3 regions of the Streptomyces sp. NPDC006743 genome follow, and region 1 is predicted to be linked to each of the others. Evidence: riboswitches for the same ligand, from Rfam matches in the RefSeq annotation. Region 1 holds a riboswitch; each other region holds the start of a gene.

The links. A riboswitch is a leader RNA that binds a small molecule or an ion and turns the genes downstream of it on or off. The one in region 1 is predicted to bind cyclic di-AMP.
Positions count from the first base shown of each region.
Region 2: it holds a riboswitch for cyclic di-AMP, as region 1 does, so the genes downstream of both, ABZ719_RS30180 (M23 family metallopeptidase) here and ABZ719_RS20535 (transglycosylase family protein) in region 1, are expected to answer to the same signal.
Region 3: it holds a riboswitch for cyclic di-AMP, as region 1 does, so the genes downstream of both, ABZ719_RS25570 (M23 family metallopeptidase) here and ABZ719_RS20535 (transglycosylase family protein) in region 1, are expected to answer to the same signal.

Region 1 is NZ_JBEYJA010000024.1:12,473-19,669, reverse strand. Features, by position in the region: gene ABZ719_RS20545 (cytochrome P450) at 1-1,079, shown strand, start outside; gene ABZ719_RS20540 (transglycosylase family protein) at 1,212-2,408, shown strand; cyclic di-AMP (ydaO/yuaA leader) riboswitch at 2,591-2,757, shown strand; gene ABZ719_RS20535 (transglycosylase family protein) at 2,762-3,499, shown strand; gene eno (phosphopyruvate hydratase) at 3,818-5,104, shown strand; gene ABZ719_RS20525 (septum formation initiator family protein) at 5,283-5,759, shown strand; gene ABZ719_RS20520 (DUF501 domain-containing protein) at 5,786-6,325, shown strand; gene ABZ719_RS20515 (Ppx/GppA phosphatase family protein) at 6,322-7,197, shown strand, end outside.
Region 2 is NZ_JBEYJA010000050.1:26,393-33,589, forward strand. Features, by position in the region: gene ABZ719_RS30165 (GNAT family N-acetyltransferase) at 1-1,455, opposite strand, end outside; gene ABZ719_RS30170 (HPr family phosphocarrier protein) at 1,659-1,940, shown strand; gene ABZ719_RS30175 (GntR family transcriptional regulator) at 2,259-2,915, opposite strand; gene ABZ719_RS30180 (M23 family metallopeptidase) at 3,169-3,927, opposite strand; cyclic di-AMP (ydaO/yuaA leader) riboswitch at 3,940-4,100, opposite strand; gene ABZ719_RS30185 (pitrilysin family protein) at 4,298-5,686, opposite strand; gene ABZ719_RS30190 (pitrilysin family protein) at 5,683-7,056, opposite strand.
Region 3 is NZ_JBEYJA010000036.1:20,042-27,238, forward strand. Features, by position in the region: gene trmB (tRNA (guanosine(46)-N7)-methyltransferase TrmB) at 1-2, shown strand, start outside; gene ABZ719_RS25560 (PrsW family glutamic-type intramembrane protease) at 138-1,616, shown strand; gene ABZ719_RS25565 (aldo/keto reductase) at 1,636-2,580, opposite strand; gene ABZ719_RS25570 (M23 family metallopeptidase) at 2,906-3,982, opposite strand; cyclic di-AMP (ydaO/yuaA leader) riboswitch at 3,994-4,151, opposite strand; tRNA gene ABZ719_RS25575 (tRNA-Met) at 4,521-4,594, opposite strand; gene ABZ719_RS25580 (dihydrofolate reductase family protein) at 4,641-5,840, opposite strand; gene ABZ719_RS25585 (mannosyltransferase family protein) at 5,999-7,197, opposite strand, start outside.

The DNA of each region.
Region 1 (7,197 bases):
GGGGCAGGACCGGCATCCCCGGCGAGCGCAAGGCCGACCTGATGACGCATCTGCTGAACATCGACCCGCCGGACCACACCCGGCTGCGCCGGCTGGTCAGCAAGGCGTTCACGCCCCGCCGGGTCGCCGAGTTCGCGCCGCGCGTGCAGGAACTGGCCGACGGCCTCATCGCCTCCTTCGCCGCGCGCGGCACCGCCGACCTCATCCACGAGTTCGCCTTCCCGCTGCCCATCTACGCCATCTGCGACCTGCTCGGCGTCCCCCGCGAGGACCAGGACGACTTCCGGGACTGGGCGGGCATGATGATCCGGCACGGCAAGGGCCCCCGGGGCGGTGTGGCCCGTTCGGTGAAGAAGATGCGCGGCTACCTGGCCGAGCTGATCCACCGCAAGCGCGAGGCGCTGCCCGCCGAACCCACCCCGGGCGAGGACCTCATCTCCGGTCTCATCCGCGCCTCCGACCACGGCGAGCACCTCACCGAGAACGAGGCCGCCGCGATGGCCTTCATCCTCCTGTTCGCCGGTTTCGAGACGACCGTCAACCTCATCGGCAACGGCATGTACGCCCTGCTCACCCACCCCGGCGAGCGGGAACGGCTGCAGCGTTCCCTCGCCGGCGGCGACCGGGGACTGCTGGAGACCGGGGTGGAGGAACTGCTGCGTTTCGACGGGCCGGTGGAGCTGGCGACCTGGCGGTTCGCCACCCGGCCGCTCACCCTGGGCGGGCAGGACATCGCCGCCGGCGACCCGGTCCTGGTCGTCCTCGCCGCAGCCGACCGCGACCCGGAGCGGTTCGCCCACCCCGACACCCTCGACCTCGGCCGCCGCGACAACCAGCACCTGGGGTACGGGCACGGCATCCACTACTGCCTGGGCGCCCCCCTCGCGCGCCTGGAGGGACAGACCGCGCTGGCCACCCTCCTCACCAGGCTGCCCGACCTGCGGCTCGACGCCGACCCGGCGGACCTGCGCTGGCGCGGCGGCCTCATCATGCGCGGGCTGCGGACCCTGCCCGTGCGCTTCGGGGCCGTACACCCCGGCACTGACGGCCACGAAGGTGACACGCGCTCAACTATGTGATCGTCACGTGATCTGTGCGGCATTAACTTGTGACAAGTGATCGTCACCGGCTACTTTCACCCATCAGTGTGACGCCGGGGCCTTCCAGCCTCCCGCCACGCCGGTCACTGTTGTCGTGCGAAAGGTCTCCGCATGCTCTCCGGGAACGGTCGTCACCGTCGCCCCCGTCAGGCTCCGGCCCTCATCGTCGCCGCCGGAGTGACCGGATCGGCCATCGCCATCCCCCTGGTCGCCGCCTCCGGCGCGAGCGCGGCCGACGGCACCACCTGGGACAAGGTGGCACAGTGCGAGACCGGCGGCTCCTGGAGCGCCGACAACGGCAACGGCTACTACGGCGGCCTGCTGCTGACCCAGGACGACTGGGAGAAGTACGGCGGCCTGTCCTACGCGGCCAGCGCCGACCAGGCCAGCCGCTCCCAGCAGATAGCCGTGGCCGAGAAGATCCTCGCCGACCGCGGTCCCGGCGCCTGGCACACCTGCGGGCTGCTCTCCGGGCTCACCAGGAGTTCCGGCGCGGCGGACGTCGACACGGGCGTGGGCGGCGACTCGTCGTCCTCGAAGTCCGGCTCGGACGGGACCACTGCGGGCTCCTCCGGCTCGACCGGGTCCTCGGGCACCTCTGGCTCCTCCGGTTCCTCCGGATCGTCCGGTTCAGCCGACGGCGCCGACGACTCCGAGGGGCGCGGCGGGGCGGACGGTTCGGGGCCGTCCGGCGTGAACGACCCGGGTCTGCCTGACGGCACGCAGAGCGGTACGGGCGACTCGTCCGGTTCGTCCGGCTCTTCGGCGCAGACCCCCAAGGGAGTCGGCTCCGCCCACGGGAGCGGCGCACCGGGCGACTCCGCCACGAAGCCCTCCACTTCGCCCTCTTCGCCCACCAAGACGGGCAACCCGCCCAAGTCCGGCACCTCCCACGGCCCGGACGCGTCCGACACCACCCCGTGGCCGGACGGCTCCGGCGGCGGGGACGAGTCCGGCTCCCCGGACAACTACGGGCAGAGCGTCGGCTCTTCGGCCCTCGTCGACACCGGTGCGCTCGGAGGCGGCCGCCACCGCGGCGGCAGTGCCGACGAAGGGGCCGCCGAGGGCCGTACGGGCGCGACGGGCGGCCGGCACGCCTCGCGCGAGGGCGGCGCCGCCCACGCCTCGTCCGCCGCCTCCTACACCGTCCGCACCGGCGACTCCCTCACGTCCATCGCCGACTCCCTTGACCTCCACGGCGGATGGCACGCGCTCTACGACGCGAACAAGGGCTCCATCGGCGCCGACCCCGACCACATCGTCGCCGGTCAGAGCCTGGATGTCCCCGCTGAAAACGCCCGAAAGTAGGCGGAGTTCACGTCACGCTTCGCGTCGAATGTCCCATTCGGTGAAAGTGTGGGATGAGTCTCAGAAGCCCTGATCGTCTTTGAAATCCGGCCGATCACCTGTCTACGGTCATGACCGCTCGCCACCGCGAGCCCCGGCTGCCGCAACGCCGAATCCTGCCAGCGGCCGTACGGGAACAGTCGTCGCTTCGAGCGCCGAAGGCAGGAGCGGGGGACCCAAGGTAAGTTGCCGCGCCGGTCGGACGACCGGAGCGGCTGGGGGTGAAGCCGTGCCTCCCCAAGGGCACGGCCGGGCAACTCAACCGGCCCGAACCCGACAGCTCACCTCGCAGGCGTCGGTGAGGGGATCCTTCCATGCTGTTTTCCGGCAAGGGCAAGCATCGTCGTCCGTCCAAGGCCACCCGCGCCATCGCACTCGCCGGTGTCGCCGGTGTCGCCGTCGCCGGCCCGCTGATGGCGGCCGGCAACGCCTCCGCCGCCACCACCTCCGAGTGGGACGCGGTCGCCCAGTGCGAGTCCGGTGGCAACTGGTCCATCAACACCGGCAACGGCTTCTACGGCGGCCTGCAGTTCACCAACTCCACCTGGGCCGCGTACGGCGGCACCGCCTACGCCTCGCGCGCCGACCTGGCGAGCAAGTCGCAGCAGATAGCCGTCGCCGAGAAGGTGCTCGCGGGCCAGGGCAAGGGTGCCTGGCCGGTCTGCGGCAAGGGCCTGTCCGGCGCCTCCTCCAGCGGCGGCAGCAGCTCCTCGTCGTCCTCCTCCTCCTCCTCTTCTTCCTCCTCCTCGTCGTCCTCGTCGAGCAGCAGCTCCAGCAGCTCCAAGAGCAGCACCTCGACCCGTTCGACCGAGCAGCGGGCGGCCGACCGCTCCGCGACGCGTCCGGCCCCGAAGAAGACCGTCACCACCCCGACCGGCAAGAAGGTCAAGAAGGGTGACGGCGAGTACAAGGTGACCGCCGGCGACACCCTCAGCTCCATCGCCACCGAGCACGGCGTGCGCGGCGGCTGGGAGAAGCTGTTCCAGCTGAACAAGGACATCGTCGACGACGCCGACCTCATCTACCCGGGCCAGCAGCTCCACCTGAAGTGACAGCGAGCCGCTAGCCGTACCCCAGGCCCTCCCCAGGCGCGGCCTCCACGATGGAGGCCGCGTGGGGCCGCCCCCGTCCCCACGGGCTCCCCGCCCCGGTGCGTGTTCCCCCGTACGCACCGGGGCGGGGCTTTTTCACTTCCCGTTCGCGTCCCCGCCCCTCCGCCCTTTGTTCCGTGCTGGAACAATGTGTACCGTCACCCTGTCCACGGGACGGTCGGTCGGTCGGTCGGCGGCCCGGGACGGTTAGGCTCTAGTCGCAAGGCACAGCCGCAAGGCAGACCGCCCCGCACTTTCAGCGTCACATCCACGAAGGAGATGCTCGTGCCGTCCATCGACGTCGTCGTAGCCCGGGAAATCCTGGACTCCCGAGGCAACCCCACGGTCGAGGTCGAGGTCGGCCTCGACGACGGCAGCACGGGTCGTGCCGCCGTTCCGTCCGGCGCCTCCACCGGCGCCTTCGAGGCCATCGAGCTGCGCGACGGCGACCCGAACCGCTACCAGGGCAAGGGCGTCGAGAAGGCCGTCCTGGCCGTCATCGAGCAGATCGGCCCGGAGCTGGTCGGCTACGACGCCACCGAGCAGCGCCTGATCGACCAGGCCATGTTCGACCTGGACGCCACCGACAACAAGGGCTCGCTCGGCGCCAACGCCATCCTCGGCGTCTCCCTCGCCGTCGCCCACGCCGCCTCCGAGGCCAGCGACCTCCCGCTCTTCCGCTACCTGGGCGGCCCGAACGCGCACCTGCTGCCGGTGCCGATGATGAACATCCTGAACGGCGGCTCGCACGCCGACTCCAACGTGGACATCCAGGAGTTCATGATCGCCCCGATCGGCGCGGAGTCCTTCTCCGAGGCCCTGCGCTGGGGCACCGAGGTCTACCACACCCTCAAGAAGGTCCTGAAGGGCAAGGGTCTGGCCACCGGCCTCGGCGACGAGGGCGGCTTCGCCCCGAACCTCGGCTCCAACCGCGAGGCCCTCGACCTCATCCTCGAGGCCATCAAGGAAGCCGGTTACACCCCGGGCGAGCAGATCGCCCTGGCCCTCGACGTCGCCGCCTCCGAGTTCTACAAGGACGGCGCGTACCTCTTCGAGGGCAAGGAGCGCTCCGCCGCCGAGATGACGGAGTACTACGAGGAGCTGGTCGCGGCCTACCCGCTGGTCTCCATCGAGGACCCGCTGTTCGAGGACGACTGGGCCGGCTGGAAGATCATCACCGACAAGCTCGGCGAGAAGGTCCAGCTCGTCGGTGACGACCTGTTCGTCACCAACCCCGAGCGCCTGGCCCGCGGCATCGAGGAGGGCGCCGCCAACGCCCTGCTGGTGAAGGTGAACCAGATCGGTTCGCTCACCGAGACCCTGGACGCCGTCGAGCTGGCCCAGCGCAGCGGCTTCAAGTGCATGATGTCGCACCGCTCCGGCGAGACCGAGGACGTCACCATCGCCGACCTCGCCGTCGCCACCAACTGCGGTCAGATCAAGACCGGCGCCCCGGCCCGCTCCGAGCGCGTCGCCAAGTACAACCAGCTGCTGCGCATCGAGGAGATCCTCGACGACGCCGCGGTCTACGCCGGCCGCAGCGCCTTCCCTCGCTTCAAGGGCTGAGCAGCGGCTCAAGGGCTGAACAGCCGCTTCGAGGGCTGAACCGCACCACGGCCGAGCCGGGCCGCGAAGAGTGAGGCTCAGCCAGTCGCCCGTACGTCCCCGTACCCGGTCCCGTACCGTGTCCGGGGACGTACGCGCGTGTGCGGCGCGTACGAGACGACCGACGGGAGGCGGGACGATGGCCGTGAAGGACCGGGACCGGTTCTCCACCGCGACCAGGCTCAGGCTGCTCGGCGAGCAGACCGCGGCCCGTGTCTACCGCTCCCAGACCCGGCGCCAGGCCCGCCGCTCCCGGCTCACCGGGCGCGCCGCGCTGCTCGCGCTCGTCGTGTGCTCGATGGTGGTCGCCCTCGCCTACCCGATGCGGCAGTACGTCGCCCAGCGCGCCGACATCGCCGACCTCGAGCGGCAGAAGGCGCAGGCGCAGCAGCGGGTCGAGCAGTTGCGCGACCTGAAGGCGCGCTGGCAGGACGACGCCTACGCCCAGCAGCAGATCCGGCGCAGGCTGCACTACGTGCTGCCCGGCGAGACCGGTTACACCGTGGTCGACCCGGGGCCGGTCAAGCAGTCCCGCGCCGAGCAGGGGACGGCCCGCCGCCCCTGGTACACCAACGTCTGGTACGGCGTCGACAAGTCCGACGCCGCCCGCCAGTGAACCGACAGAGAGACATCCCGACAGGCATGGAAACGCCCCCGCCGCCCACCCCGCGCACCGCACCGACCGACGCGGACGTCGAGGCTTTCAAGCAGCAGCTCGGCCGCCCGCCGCGCGGGCTGCGCGCGATCGCGCACCGCTGCCCGTGCGGGCAGCCGGACGTCGTGGAGACGGCCCCGCGGCTGCCCGACGGCACACCCTTCCCGACGTTGTACTACCTGACGTGCCCGCGGGCCTCCTCCGCGATCGGCACGCTGGAGGCCGACGGCGTGATGAAGGAGATGACCGAGCGGCTGGCCACCGACCCGGAACTGGCGGCGGCCTACCGGGCCGCGCACGAGGACTACATCCGGCGCCGGGACGAGATCGAGGAACTGACGGGCTTTCCGAGCGCGGGCGGCATGCCGGACCGGGTCAAGTGCCTGCACGTCCTGGTGGCGCACTCGCTGGCCGCCGGCCCGGGGGTGAACCCGCTGGGCGACGAGGCCATCGCGATGCTGCCCGAGTGGTGGCGCAAGGGCCCGTGCGTGACGGTGCCCGAGGACCATGAGGAGGGTGACCGGTGACGCGGGTCGCGGCCATCGACTGCGGTACGAACTCCATCCGTCTGCTCGTCGCGGACGCGAATCCGGAAACGGGCGAACTGGTCGACCTCGACCGGCGCATGACGATCGTGCGGCTCGGTCAGGACGTCGACCGCACCGGCCGGCTCGCACCCGAGGCGCTGGAGCGCACGTTCGCGGCCTGCCGCGAGTACGCGCAGGTCATCAAGGAGTACGGCGCCGAGCGGCTGCGCTTCGTGGCGACCTCCGCCTCCCGGGACGCGGAGAACCGGGACGAGTTCGTGCGCGGCGTGGTGGACATCCTCGGAGTCGAGCCGGAGGTGATCTCGGGCGACCAGGAGGCCGAGTTCTCCTTCACGGGTGCGACGAAGGAACTGACGGGGCGTGACGACCTCGCCAAGCCGTTCCTGGTGGTGGACATCGGCGGCGGCTCCACGGAGTTCGTGGTGGGCGAGGAGCACGTGCGGGCGGCGCGCTCGGTGGACGTGGGCTGCGTCCGGATGACCGAGCGTCACCTGGTCCGCGAGGGCGCGGTGAGCGACCCGCCCACCGAGGAGCAGATCGCGGCGATGAGGGCCGACATCGAGGCGGCCCTCGACCTCGCCGAGGAGACGGTCCCGCTGCGCGAGGCGCACACGCTGGTGGGTCTGGCCGGGTCGGTGACGACGGTGTCGGCCATCGCGCAGGAGCTGCCCGAGTACGACTCGACGCGCATCCACCACTCCCGCGTCTCCCGTGACCGGGTCCGCGAGATCACCACGTCCCTGCTGCACTCCACGCACGCCGAGCGCGCGACGATCCCGTCGATGCACCCCGGCCGGGTCGACGTCATCGGCGCGGGCGCCCTGGTGCTGCTCGCCGTGATGGAACGTGTC
Region 2 (7,197 bases), on a different contig from region 1:
CAGCCGCGTCGCCCGGACCGCGTGCCCCTGGGGCGCCGAGCCGGCCCCCTGCACGACGACGAGCGGCTTCACCGCCGCCGTGCGCCGGGCGAGCCGGGTGAACTTGCGCGGGTTGCCGATGGACTCCAGGTACATGAGGGCGACGTCGGTGTCGGGGTCGTCGTACCAGTACTGGAGGACGTCGTTGCCGGAGACGTCCGCGCGGTTGCCGGAGGAGACGAAGGTCGACACGCCCGTCACCCCGGTCACCCCGCCGCCGCGCCGGTGCAGCCGGGAGAGCAGGGCGATCCCGATGGCGCCGGACTGGGCGAACATGCCGATCCGGCCGGGCCGGGGCATCTCGGGGGCGAGGGAGGCGTTCAGCCGGACCCGGGGCGAGGTGTTGACGATCCCGAAGGCGTTCGGCCCGACGATCCGCATGCCGTACGTGCGTGCCTGGCGCACCAGGGCGCGCTGGCGCTCGCGCCCCTCCGGGCCGCTCTCCGCGTACCCGGCGGAGACCACGACGAGTCCCTGCACGCCGTGCTCGCCGCACTCGGTGACCACATCGGGCACCTGTTCGGCCGGTACGGCGACCACGGCGAGGTCGACCGGCCCGTCGATCTCCCGCACCGAGCGGCGGGCGGGCACCCCGTCGATCTCCTCGCACTCCTGGCCGAAGGCGCGGTTGACGGCGTACAGCCGGCCGGTGAAACCGGCCTCGCGCAGATGGCCGAGGAGGGTGCGGCCCACGCCCCCGGGCGCGCGGCCCGTTCCGATGACGGCGACCGAGCCGGGTACCAGCAGCCGCCGCACCGAGCGCGCCTCCGCGCGCTGCTCGCGCGCGTGCTGCACGGCCAGCGAGCGGCCGGTCGGCTCGATGTCGAACTCCAGGCGTACGACGCCGTCCTCGAAGCTGCGCTTCTGGGTGTACCCGGCGTCGGTGAACACCTTGATCATCTTGTTGTTGGCGGGCAGCACCTCCGCGGCGAAACGGCGGATGCCGCGCTCGCGGGCGACCGCCGCGATGTGCTCCAGGAGGGCGGAGGCGACGCCGCGGCCCTGGTGGGCGTCCTGCACCAGGAAGGCGACCTCGGCCTCGTCGGCGGGCGCGGAGGCGGCGGACGCGGAGGCGGACGAGACGGCGGGGGCGGACACGGCGGCGGGCGCTCCGGCGGCGCCGAGGCGGTCGTAGCGTACGGTGGCGATGAACTCGCCGCCGATGGTGGCCGCGAGTCCCACCCGGTCCACGAAGTCGTGGTGCGTGAAGCGGTGGACGTCCTTCGCGGACAGGCGCGGGTAGGGCGCGAAGAAGCGGTAGTACTTGGACTCGTCCGACACCTGTTCGTAGAAGCTGACCAGCCGGTCGGCGTCCTCGGCGGTGATGGGGCGGATCCGCGCGGTGCCGCCGTCGCGCAGCACCACGTCCGCCTCCCAGTGGGCGGGATACTCGTGCCGGTCCGACGAGGTGCGCATGGGCCCCAGAGTACGGCTCGCGTCCGACAGCGGCGCGAGGCAGTCTGTGGAGCACCACGCGCGAGGACGCGCCCGGGCGGGCACCTGCCGGACCGAGGCCGCGGTCCGGCACCGCCGGGACACCGGTTGCGGTGCCGTCCGGGACGTGCTTCACGTATGGGAAACTGGTCTAGACAACCTGAAACACTGAAGGGCAGCATCACATGGCTGAGCGCCGCGTCAACGTCGGCTGGGCCGAGGGCCTCCACGCCCGCCCCGCTTCCATCTTCGTCCGGGCCGCCACGGCCGCAGGGGTCCCCGTGACGATCGCCAAGGCCGACGGCAACCCCGTCAACGCGGCCTCCATGCTGGCCGTCCTCGGCCTCGGCGCGCAGGGCGGCGAGGAGATCGTCCTCGCCTCCGACGCCGAGGGTGCGGACGCCGCCCTGGACCGGCTGGCCAAGCTGGTCGCCGAGGGTCTCGAGGAGCTTCCCGAGACCGTCTGACCGCTCACCGCGCACCGCGTGCCGGGCGTGGCCACGGCTCCGCCCGGCCGCCGCTCACCGGCCGCGGTGCCGCACGGCGCAGCGCACACGAAAGCCGCGTCGCCCTTTTCTTTCCGGGCGGCGCGGCTTTCGCGTGTTCCCGCGTTCCGGAAGAGTTCGCGCGCACAAAATCGCGATCGTGGCGCCCGGCGGAACGCGATCGGGCGCATACCGAGAACGCGACCGGACGCACGCCGGAAAAACGCGCGAATTCATGGTGCGCGAATAGCGGTCCGGTGCTTCTTCGGGTCGATTTCCTCTTTGTATACGGCAGCCTTGTTAATGCCGGACGCCCGAAGTGTTGACGGGACGTTTCGGGGCCCTCACACGCTGCGCGGCGGTGACCCGCTCCGTGTGCAGGGCGGTGAGCGCCCGGGCGCGCTCGGCGTCGCCGCGCGCCACGGCGTCCACGATCGCCCCGTGCTCGTCCCAGGCCTCGACCGGGTCGGCCGGGTCCGGCACCCCGTACATCCAGGCGATCTTGTACCGGAGCTGGGTCAGGACGGCGGTCAGCGCGGGACTGCCGCAGGCCTGCGCCAGGGTCTCGTGGAACCAGGCCGCCAGGGACCGCAGTTCCTCGCCGCCGCTGTCCGCCCGCTCCCGCCCCAGCCTGACCAGGCCGCGCAGCACCTTCAGATGGGCCTCGGTGCGCCGCTGGGCGGCCCGCGCCGCGCCCAGCGGCTCCAGCAGGAGGCGCATCTCCAGCAGGTCGGCGGCCTCCTGCCCGGTGGGCTCGGCGACACACGCGCCGGCGTGCCGGCGGGTCACGACGAAACCCTCGGCCTCCAGGGTGCGCAGGGCCTCGCGCACGGGCACGCGCGAGACGCCGTAGCGCCGGGCGAGGACCTCCTCGGCGAGCCGGGCACCGCGCTCGTGGACGCCGGCGACGATGTCGTCCCGGATCGCCGTGCACACCGAGTGCGCCGGAACGCGCATGACCGACCTCCGCATTGATCCCGTGGAACTCCGCGACGAACGCGTGTTCCGGCGACTCTATGACAATGCGCGGGAATTTCCGACCGCACGACGGAATCCGGGGTTATTTTTTGGTCAACGCGGAGCCCGGGAATACCGAAAACCCCGGCCGGGCGGCCGGGGTTTTCGGTGTCGTTCAGATGTCCGCGTGATCAGCGTCCACGTGTTCGGCGGTACGGGCCCTCGGACGGGCACGCCCTCGCAGGTGCCGCCGTCAGACGTGCACGCCGTGCTTGCGCAGGTAGGCGATCGGGTCGACGTCGGAGCCGTAGTCGGGGGTGGTGCGCGCCTCGAAGTGCAGGTGCGGGCCGGTGACGTTCCCGGTGGCGCCGGACAGGCCGATCTGCTGCCCCGGCGTGACCTGCTGGCCCACCGAGACACCGATGGACGACAGGTGCCCGTACTGGGTGTACATGCCGTCGGCCATCCTGATCACGATCTGGTTGCCGTACGCCCCGCCCCAGCCGGTCTGCACGACGGTGCCGACGCCGACCGCGTGCACCGCGGTGCCGCTCGCGGCGTGGAAGTCGATGCCGGTGTGCGAGCCGGAGGACCACAGGGAGCCACCGGTCTTGTAGCCGGTGGAGACGTACGAGCCGGTGATCGGCGGCACGAAGGTGTTGAGGCGCTCGCGCTCGGCCTCGCGGGCGGCCCGCTCCTTGGCCTCGCGCGCCTTCTTCGCCTGCTCGGCGGCCCGCTTGCGCGCGGCCTCCTCGGCCTGCTTGTGCCGGGCCGCCTCCAGCTGGGCGGCCGCCTGGGCGTCGACCCGCTCGGCGACGGTGTCGCCGAGGCTGACGACCGGGGTGAGGCCGGTGTCCGCGGGGGCCGGGGTCTCGGCGGCCAGGGCCGGCGAGGCGGCGAGGGTGCCGATGACGCCGGTGGTGGTGAGGGCCGCGACACCCGCCGCGCGGGCGGTGGTGCGCTGCACCCGGCCGGGACGGCGGTGCTTCCCGGTGGCGCGCGTGAACGCCATGTGGTGGCTGGTCCTTTCCTTCCCTCTCGCCTACCGGGTTAGCTGACGGGTTCGGAGCAGGAAGGTCTCCTACGGGCCCCGCGCGCGTGCGCGGCGCCCGATTCACCCCAGGGACTGCGTGGGTCCCCGGCTCCCCTGGCTCGCGCCGTACGGGGACTCGGCGATGACTGTCCGGTGCCGCGGGTGCGGCGCACTGCCCGACGAACAGCCGGACCGACGCTAGACGGGCCCGCTTTCCGATCCCAAACGGATCCGGGTTTTTGTAGCGCAGGCCACAGGGCAGAAGCGCAGCCACTCCCCCAATCCGGACATCACAGAGCCCTGGTGACGCGTCCGTCACCAGGGCCCCACGCGCGCGTGCCGGGCCGCGCTACTCGGCGGTGACGACGGTCACCGGGCCGATGCCGAGCGCCTCGACGGGCTCCTTGATCTGCGCCGCGTCCCCGACGAGCACCGTCACCAGCCGGTCCACCGGGAAGGCGCTGACGACCGCCGCGGTGGCCTCCACCGTGCCGGTCCCGGCGAGCTGCTGATAGAGCGTCGCCTGGTAGTCGTCGGGCAGGTGCTGCTCGACCTGGTCGGCCAGCGTGCTCGCCACGGCGGCGGCCGTCTCGTACTTGAGCGGCGCCACACCGACGAGGTTCTGCACGGCGACGTCCCGTTCGGCCTCGGTGAGGCCCTCGGCGGCCAGCTTGCGCAGCACGGTGAACAGGTCGTCCAGCGCGGGCCCGGTGTTCGGCGTGTCGACCGAGCCGCTGATGGCGAGCATCGCCGCGCCGGTGCCGTCGGGCGCGGAGCGCAGCACCTGGCCGAACGACCGCACCCCGTAGGTGTAGCCCTTCTCCTCGCGCAGGACGCGGTCCAGGCGGGAGGTGAGGGTGCCGCCCAGGCAGTAGGTGCCGAGCACCTGGGCCGGCCACACCCGGTCGTGCCGGTCGGGGCCGGTCCGGCCGATGAGCAGCTGCGTCTGGACGGCGCCGGGCCGGTCCACGATCACGACGCGGCCGGTGTCGTCGGCGGTGACCGGCGGCACGGGCCGCGGCTCGGCCCGCGAACCGGTCCAGGCGCCCAGGGTCTCGCCCAGCAGCTCGTCGAGGTCGATGCCGGTGAGGTCGCCGACGACCACGGCGGTGGCCGTCGCGGGGCGCACGTGCCGGTCGTAGAAGGCGCGGACGGCGGACGCGTCGACGGCGCCGACGGTGTCCTCCGTGCCCTGGCGGGGGCGCGACATGCGCGCGGTGGCCGGGAACAGCTCCTTGGAGAGTTCCTTGGCGGCCCGGCGGGAGGGGTTGGCCAGCTCGTGCGGGATCTCGTCGAGCCGGTTGCGCACCAGCCGTTCGACCTCGGACTCGGCGAACGCCGGTGCCCGCAGGGCGTCCGACAGCAGCCCGAGCCCCTTGGCCAGCCGGGAGGCCGGGACCTCCAGGCTGAGCCGTACGCCGGGGTGGTCGGCGTGCGCGTCCAGGGTGGCGCCCGCGCGCTCCAGTTCGGCGGCGAACTCCTCGGCGGAGTACTTGTCGGTGCCCTCGGAGAAGGCCCGCGCCATGATCGTGGCGACGCCGTCCAGGCCGGCCGGCTCGGCGTCCAGGGGTGCGTCGAGGAGCACCTCCACGGCGACGACCTGCTGGCCGGGGCGGTGGCAGCGCAGCACCGTCAGGCCGTTGTCCAGCGTGCCGCGCTCGGGGGCCGGGAACGCCCACGGCCGGGCCTCGCCCGCCTGGGGACGGGGGTGGAACTCCATGGTGGCCAGTTCGCTCACTTCGCCGTCTCCTCGGTGTCGTCGCCGGCCGCGGCGTCCGCGTCCGGTGCCTGCTCCTGTGCGTCGGGGGCGGTCGGCTCGTAGACGAGGACCGCGCGGTTGTCGGGGCGCAGGCGGGCCTTGGCGACCTCCTGGACCTCCTCGGGCGTCACCTCCAGGACCCGCTGGACGGCGGTCAGGGCGAGCTGCGGGTCACCGAACAGGACGGCGTAGCGGCACAGTTCGTCGGCGCGGCCCGCGACCGTGCCGAGCCGGTCCAGCCACTCGCGCTCCAGCTGGGCCTGGGCGCGCTCCATCTCCTCGGCGGTCGGGCCCTCCTCGGCGAACCGGGCCAGTTCCTCGTCGATGGCGGCCTCGATGACCGGCACCTCGACGTCGCCGGAGGTCTTCACGTCGAGCCAGCCCAGGGAGGGCGCGCCGGCCAGCCGCAGCAGGCCGAACCCGGCGGCGACGGCCGTGCGGTCGCGGCGCACCAGCCGGTTGTACAGCCGGGAGGACTCGCCGCCGCCGAGGACGGTCAGCGCGAGGTCGGCCGCGTCGCACGCGCGCGTGCCGTCGTGCGGGAGCCGGTAGGCGGCCATCAGGGCGCGGGCCGGGACCTCCTCCTCGACGACCTCGCGCAGCTGTTCGCCGATGACCTCGGGCAGCGAGCCGTCGCGGGGCTGCGGCTTGCCGTCGTGGGCGGCGATGGAGCCGAAGTACTTCTCGATCCACGCGAGGGTCTGCCGCGGGTCGATGTCGCCGACGACCGAGAGGACGGCGTTGTTCGGCGCGTAGTACGTCCGGAAGAACGCGCGCGCGTCCTCCAGGGTGGCCGCGTCCAGGTCCGCCATGGACCCGATGGGCGTGTGGTGGTACGGGTGGCCCTCCGGGTAGGCGAGGGCGGTCAGCTTCTCGAACGCGGTGCCGTAGGGCACGTTGTCGTAGCGCTGGCGGCGCTCGTTCTTGACGACGTCGCGCTGGTTCTCCATCGACTCGTCGTCCAGCGCGGCGAGCAGCGAGCCCATGCGGTCGGCCTCCAGCCAGAGGGCCAGTTCCAGCTGGTGGGCGGGCATGGTCTCGAAGTAGTTGGTGCGTTCGAAGCTGGTGGTGCCGTTGAGGGAGCCGCCCGCGCCCTGCACCAGTTCGAAGTGGCCGTTGCCCTTGACCTGGGCGGAGCCCTGGAACATCAGGTGCTCGAAAAGGTGAGCCAGGCCGGTACGCCCCTTGACCTCGTGGCGGGAGCCGACGTCGTACCAGAGGCACACCGCCGCGACCGGGGTCAGGTGGTCCTCGGAGAGCACCACGCGCAGGCCGTTGGCCAGGCGGTGCTCGGTCGCTGTCAGGCCGCCGGAGCCTGCCTCGGCTGTGGCCGTGTGACCCATGGGCATGTACGTCCCTTCGATCGCGGTGGCGGTCCGGGAACCGCCCTGTTCCTGCCGGTCCTGCCACTGTATGCAAGCGTGCGGACCGCTGGCGAAGTTCCCGCTCGCCGTACGCCGGGAGCGGAAGCGGATCGGGGCGGACGGGTC
Region 3 (7,197 bases), on a different contig from region 1:
GACGCACCGCCACACCCCCTCGCCCGGACCGACGCACGACCCCACACCCTGTCCCGGCGGACGCACCACCACGCCCCCCGGTCCCGGCGGACGAGGCACCGTCGCGATCGTCACCTCCCCTCGTTAGGGTCAATGACGTGGCCACCTGTCCCCCGTACCCGACGTATCCGAGCGGTCCGCCGCCCATAGCCGACGGCCGGCCGCGGCACGCGCACTGGTGGCACGGGCGAGGGGTGCGCTACGGCGCTCTCGCCGCGCTGCTCGCGCTGTCCGGGCTCGTCATCCTCGCCCTGGTCCGCCGGCAGACCGGCACCGAAGGGTTCCTGGTCGGTCTCGGCCTGGCCGTGCTGCCGGTCCCGCTGCTGACGGCCGCCTTCCGCTGGCTGGACCGGGTCGATCCCGGCCCCTGGCGGAACATGATCTTCGCCTTCGCCTGGGGCGCCTGCGCGGCGGCGCTGATCGCGATCGTCGCGAACAGCTTCGCGACCAAGTGGATCGCGACCGCGACCGCCGACCCGGCCGGCGCGGACACCCTGGGCGCGACGGTGATAGCGCCGGTCGTGGAGGAGTCCGCGAAGGCCGCCGCCGTCCTGCTGATCTTCCTCTTCCGCAGACGCGACTTCACCGGCATCGTCGACGGCGTGGTCATCGCCGGGACCACGGCCACCGGCTTCGCCTTCACCGAGAACATCCTCTACCTCGGCACCGCCTTCGGCACCGACCAGATGACCGGCGGCCAGGGCATCGCCTCCGTCACCGCGGCGACCTTCTTCGTGCGCGTGATCATGTCCCCGTTCGCGCATCCGCTGTTCACGGTCTGCACCGGCCTCGGTTTCGGGATCGCCGCCCTGGCCGGGGAGCGCCGGCGCCGCGGCCGGCTGCTGCTGCCACCGGCCGGCCTGCTGCTCGCGATGGGCATGCACGCGTTCTGGAACGGCTCGTCGACCTTCGGCCGGTACGGGTTCTTCGCGGTCTACGGCGGTTTCATGGTGCCCGCCTTCGGACTGCTCACCTGGCTGGTCGTCTGGACCCGGCAGCGCGAGCTGCGCGCCATCCGCGAGGAGCTGCCCGCGTACGCCGCCGCCGGCTGGCTGACGGCCGCCGAGCCGTTCGCCCTGGGGTCCATGCGAGCACGCCGGCTGGCCCGTGAGTACGCCGGCCGGCACCTGGGCAAGGCCGCGGCGCGGACGGTGGCGCAGTACGAGGCCTACGCGACCTCGCTGGCCTTCCTGCGCCGCCGGGGGCGCCTGGGCCGGGTCCGCGCCGGCTTCGGCGAACGGGAGCGGGAGCTGCTGCACGAGATGTGGCGCAGGCGCGAGGTGGCCCAGCCCGCCCTGGACCACGCGGCACGGATGACCGCGCCGCCCGTACGGGTCGTCCCGCCGCCCTGGCCGACGTACGGCCTGTACGGGTACGGGACGTCCGGGTACGGATACGGGCAGGCCCCGCAGGGACAGCCCGTGTACGGGCAGCCGCCGTACGGGCAGCCGCCGTACGGGCAGCCCTCGCCCGGACAGCCTCCCCACGGGCCGGCGGGACCCGCGGGGCCGGTCGCGCCGTACCCCGCGGGCTCGGCGGGGTACGGCCCGCACCAGCCCTACCGGGCGCAGCCGTGAGGCCGTGACGCCGTGAGGCTCAGGCGGAGGCCTGCGTGAGCCTCGTGACCTCTTCGTCCGTCAGTTCCAGTCCGGCCACCGCCAGCAGCGCCGGGAGCTGTTCCACCGTCCGGGCCGAGGCGATCGGGGCGGCCACGGTCGGCTGGGCCGCCAGCCAGGCCAGGGCCACCGTGGCCGGCTCGGCACCGCGGGCGCGGGCGACCTCGTCGAGCGCGGCCAGGACCTTCTGGCCGCGCTCGCTCGCCAGGTGCTTGGCCGCACCCTCCGCGCGCGGGCTGTCGACCGTGGCGCCGGGCCGGTACTTGCCGGTCAGGAACCCCGAGGCCAGCGCGAAGTACGGGACGGCGGACAGACCGGCCCGCTCGGCGAGGTCCCGCAGGCCGCCCTCGTAGGTGTCCCGGGAGACGAGGTTGTAGTGCGGCTGGATCGCCACGTACCGGGCGAGTCCCTCGCGCTCGGAGAACTCCAGGGAGGCGGCCAGGCGCTCGGCGGAGATGTTGGAGGCGGCGATGTGCCGCACCTTGCCCGCCCTCACCAGTTCGTCGAGGGCGCCGATGATCTCCTCCACCGGCACGTCGGGCTGGTCGAAGTGGGTGTAGTAGAGGTCGATGTGGTCGGTGCCCAGACGCTTGAGGGAGGCGTCGGCCGCGGCCCTGATGTTGGCTGCGGACAGGCCTTGGAAGTCCGGGTGCTGGCTGACCTTGGTGGCGATGACGACGTCGGAGCGGTTGCCGCGCTCCTTGATCCACTTGCCGATGATCGTCTCGGACTCACCGCCGTGGTTGCCCTCCACCCACGCCGAGTAGGAGTCGGCGGTGTCGATGAAGTTGCCGCCGGCCGCCGTGTAGGCGTCCAGGACGGCGAAGGACTGCGCCTGGTCGGCGGTCCAGCCGAAGACGTTGCCGCCGAGGGCGAGCGGGAAGACCTCGAGGCCGGACGGGCCCAGCTTGCGTAGAGAAGTCATGCTTCTCATCAACGACCAGTGCGGAGTGCCCCATTCCGCGCCCCGCCGGTGACCGGCGCAAAGGTTGCGCAAACCACCCGGTCGGCAGGCGGACCGCACAGACCTGAAGGGGCGGGGCCCGGGCCGCCGGCGGGGCCGGACCATGGGCGGGCAGCGACCCGTCGGCGGGCCGGGCCGAGGGCGGGAACCGGTCTGTCGACGACCAGCGACCCGTCGGCGGGACCCGGCCTCTCAGCGGGCGTGGCCCGTCGGCAGGACCCGGGCCGTCAGTGGGGTCCGGGCCCGTGCCCTCGCGGGCGGCGGCGTGCCGGTGGGCGGCGGTCCGTCAGGGGGTGAGGCCCTTGGACTGGAGCCACGCCATCGGGTCGATGCCGGCGGCCTGGCCGTCCGGGTGGACCTCCAGGTGCAGGTGCGGCCCCGTGACGTTGCCGGTGGCGCCCACCCGGCCGATGACCTCGCCCGTGCTCACCTTCTGGCCGGCCGCGACGCTGATCGACGACTGGTGGCAGAACCACAGTTCGGTGCCGTCGTCCAGGGTGAGGATCGTGCGGTAGCCGTAGGCGCCGGCCCAGCCCGCCTCGGTGACGGTACCGCTGTGGACGGCCTTGATCAGGGTGCCGGTGGGCGCGGCGAAGTCGAGTCCGGTGTGGTGCCCGGAGGACCACATGGAGCCGGCCTGCCCGAAGGTGGAGGTGAGGGTGTACGAGGAGGTCGGCAGCGTGTACTGCTTGGCCAGCGCGGCCAGCCGGGCCGCCTCGGCCTCCTTCCGGGCCTGCTCCTCCGCCTTCTTCTTCGCGGCGGCGGCCTTGGCCTCGGCCTCCTTCTTCGCCTGGGCCGCGGCCTCCTCGGCCTGCCGGACGGCCTTGCGGACCGCGGCCGCCTCCGTGGCCGCCCTGGCCCCCGCCTCGGCCTGGGCCTGCTGCTGCTCGGCCTGGGCCATGATCCGGTTGCGCAGCGCCTCGCCCGCGTCCGGGGCGGTGTGCGCGGTCGTTGCGGCACTCCGGGCCGGAGTCTCGGCGACGTCGCTGAGCGCGGTCGCGGAACCCTCCTGGCCGTCGTGGCCGGATGCCTCGAAGAGACCACCCACGGCGGGCAGGCCCTGCAGGGCGGGAACATCGGGCAGGGAGATCGAGACCGGCGGCTTGCCGGTGTTGGCGCTGGCCATGCCGCCCGCCCCGACGGCCGCCATGACGCCCACGCCGAGCACGGTGGAACTGCGGGCGAGCCCGCCGCCGCGCTGCTTGGCCACACGGTGCCGGCCGCGGACGGGACGCAGGGAGTCCTCGGTGGGGTTCCACTCCTCCCAGGGGCCCTCGTCGGGGTGCCGGTCACCGTAGGCGAAGGACTCGGTGCGCCGGCTCGGCACCGACGGGGCTTCAGAGGCAGGCGGGTTGGACGCCACGCGGGCGTGCTCCTTTCCTTCCGTCTCGCCTACCGGGTTAGCTGACGGGTTCGGAGCGGGAAGGTCTCCTACGCGCGTCAACCAGCCGCGTACGCACGGCGGATGACGCCCGATTCACCCCAAGTTGGTGGTTCCCCGGTTCCCTCGCGGGATTCGGCGCGCGCGCACGGAGCCGCCTTCGGTGACGGCTGGGACGACCGCGCTGCGTTATCGAACGTTAATAGACCTGGGGCCCCGATTCCAAGCCGGTCGTCTTGATCCTTAAACCTTTTTGGCCAGAACATAAGCCTCACGAGGGATGAAAGCGGGGTGAGTTGACTGGACTTCAGGCCACATCACGGCGCCATCGGGCCGCGTCCGGCCCGGACGGTTCGGTGATGGTGTGTCAGTTGTTATGCGGACGGGGACGGCCCGCTCACGTCGGGTCACCGCGATCAATGAGCGGCCGGAGCACCGGAACGAACGGACCCGAACGGATACGAACGGAAAACGACTCAGGGCCGGAATCCTTGATCGGATTCCGGCCCTGGGCCTTCAGTAGCGGGGACAGGATTTGAACCTGCGACCTCTGGGTTATGAGCCCAGCGAGCTACCGAGCTGCTCCACCCCGCGTCGTTGAAACCAGTGTACGTCATCCCCGGGGTGGAATGCACACCCGTCACAGCAGGTGGCGATTGGGCGCCTTGGCCCGACCCTCGAACTCCGGCAGGACGACGACGTCCGCGCCCGCGGCCGCCAGCACCCCGGACCCGTCGGCCGCCTCGACGAACGTGTCCGGCTCCCGCCAGGCCGTGACCACTCGCCGCACTCCCGCGTCCAGAATCAGCCGGGCGCACGGACGCGGCCGGGAGGCGCGTCGGGCGCACGGTTCCAGACTGCTGTACACCGTGGCGTCCGGCAGCCGCGGATCGGCCGGATCGATCTTCGCGAGCGCGGCCTCCTCGGCGTGCACCACCGGATCGCCGGCCTCCCGCGAGTGGCCGCGGGCCAGCTCGGTGCCGTCGGCGGCGACCACCACCGCGCCCACGCTGAACGCCGTCCGCGACGGCCGGCACTGGCCGGCCAGCTCGCACGCGATCCGCAGCCAGTGCCGGTCGGCGGGAACGGGGGCGGCTCCCGTGCCGGGGGCCGTGGGCTCGTAGCGCATGAGGACGACGTCGCCGAGGGCCCGCGTCTCCACCAGCCGCAGCCGTCCCCTCTGGTACGCGCCCGGCCCGAACAGCCTTGGGGCGCCGGGGTCCCCGACGAGCAGCGGCGCGAGCACGAGGTGCAGTTCGTCGGCGAGGTGCCGCTGGAGCAGCTGGGTGTGCACGGTGCCGCCGCCCTCGACCATGAGCCGGCGCACCCCGCGCACGTCGTGCAGGTGCTCCAGCACCGCGTGCCAGTCGAGTTCGGCGCCGAGCGCCACCACGGAGACGGCCTCGGCACCGGCACCTGCCGCGGCATCCGCACCGGCGTCGTCGGTGCCGGCGTCGCCTGCCGGCCCGGTGCCGATGCCCGCGCTGCGCAGGCGCTCGGCGCCCTCGTCCGTCGTGTAGACGGCCTTCTCCCCGCCGGTGTGCCAGAAGCGGGCCCGCGGGTCCAGCTCCCCGGAGGCGGTGACCGTGACTTTCAGCGGATGCTCGGGCCGGCCCGCCGCGACCCGGGCGGCGCGCCGCTCGGGCGAGTTGACCAGCAGGCGGGGGTTGTCGGCGCGCACCGTCCCGGCCCCGACGAGGATCGCGTCCACGCTCGCCCGTACGTCGTCGACCCGGTCGAAGTCGGCGGGGCCGGACAGCAGGAGACGGCTCGGACCGGTGTCGTCCAGGAAGCCGTCCAGGGAGACGGCGGCGGACAGCAGGACGTGGGGGAGGGGCATCGGCGCACTCTCTCTCGGCGATGGGCGGGCTGCTCGCAGGCGTGGGGGCGCCTCGGGTTTTCTACCAGTCCGTCCGGGCGGCCCGGCGCGCTGGGCCGTGCGCCGGCGCGGGGAGAGGGCGTGCCGGCGCGGGGAGGGGGTGCGTCACGCGCCGGGGGTCACCCCGTCCAGTGTCCCGAGGTGAACGTCACCGCGAGGACGGTCGTCAGCGGCGCCACCACGCCGACGTAGGCCTCCTTCACCCAGCGGTGCCGCAGGCTCCAGTGCGCCAGGCCCGTCCACAGCGGCCACCAGATCAGGGTGGCCCGCGGCACGGAGAGGTACCAGTAGGAGGTGCCCAGCGCCCACAGGTTGAGCGCGATGAACACGGCCTCCGGCCAGCGGCGGCGCACCAGCAGGACGCCCAGCAGCAGCACCCCGGCGGCCATGGCGGCCAGTTCCAGCTGGAACTCGACGGCGTACCCGGTGCTCTGGAGGTGGCCGAAGGCGTTGCGCCAGGTGTGGCGGAACGCTTCGGCGGGGCTGTGGAAGTCGCGGTACCAGCCGCGTTCCTCGGCGTGCTTCCAGGCCATCCAGTCGCCGGTCCGTACCCGCAGGTAGACGGTGTACGCGGCGGCGGGCACCGCCGGCAGCAGGCACCAGCCGAGCGGGCGCAGCCGGCGGGGCAGCGAGCGGCGGGAGGGGTCTCCCGTCCGCCCTTGTGAGCGGATGACGATCACGAGTTCGACCGCGAGGGCGGCGGCCAGGAACAGGCCGCTGATCCGCACGGTGGTGGCGGCGGCGCACAGGAGGGCCGCGAGCGGCCAGTTGCGGTGCCTGGCCGCCAGCCAGGCCGGGAGGGCCAGCGCGAGGAAGAGCGACTCGGTGTAGCCGGCGGCGAGGAACACCGCGGCGGGCGAGAACAGCAGGAAGGCGGCGGCCCGCGGGCCGGACCGGTCACCGTCCGCCCGGCCGGTTCCGGCGATCCGGGCCAGGGCCACCACGGCCACCGCACCGCTCACCAGGGAGACCAGCAGTCCGGCCACGGTCCAGTGCGGGACGAGGACGTGGACGGCGCGCAGCGCGAGGGGGAAGCCGGGGAAGAAGGCCACCCGGTTGTCCTGCAGGGGATCGACGCCGGGGAACGGGTCGAAGTAGCCGTACTGGGCTATGTGCTGGTAGTGGACCCAGTCCCACTGCTCCCAGCGCGACAGCCAGGTGGCGGGTGTCCTGTCCGGGGCGCCGGCGGGGGCCAGCCAGGCGCTGGCGTAGGCGACGAGCCACAGTCCGAGGCGGGTGAAGAGGTACAGGCGCAGCACCCGCAGGTCGGTCGGGGTGAGCCGGCCGGCCAGGCGCCGCAGCCGGCGCCCGCCGGGCG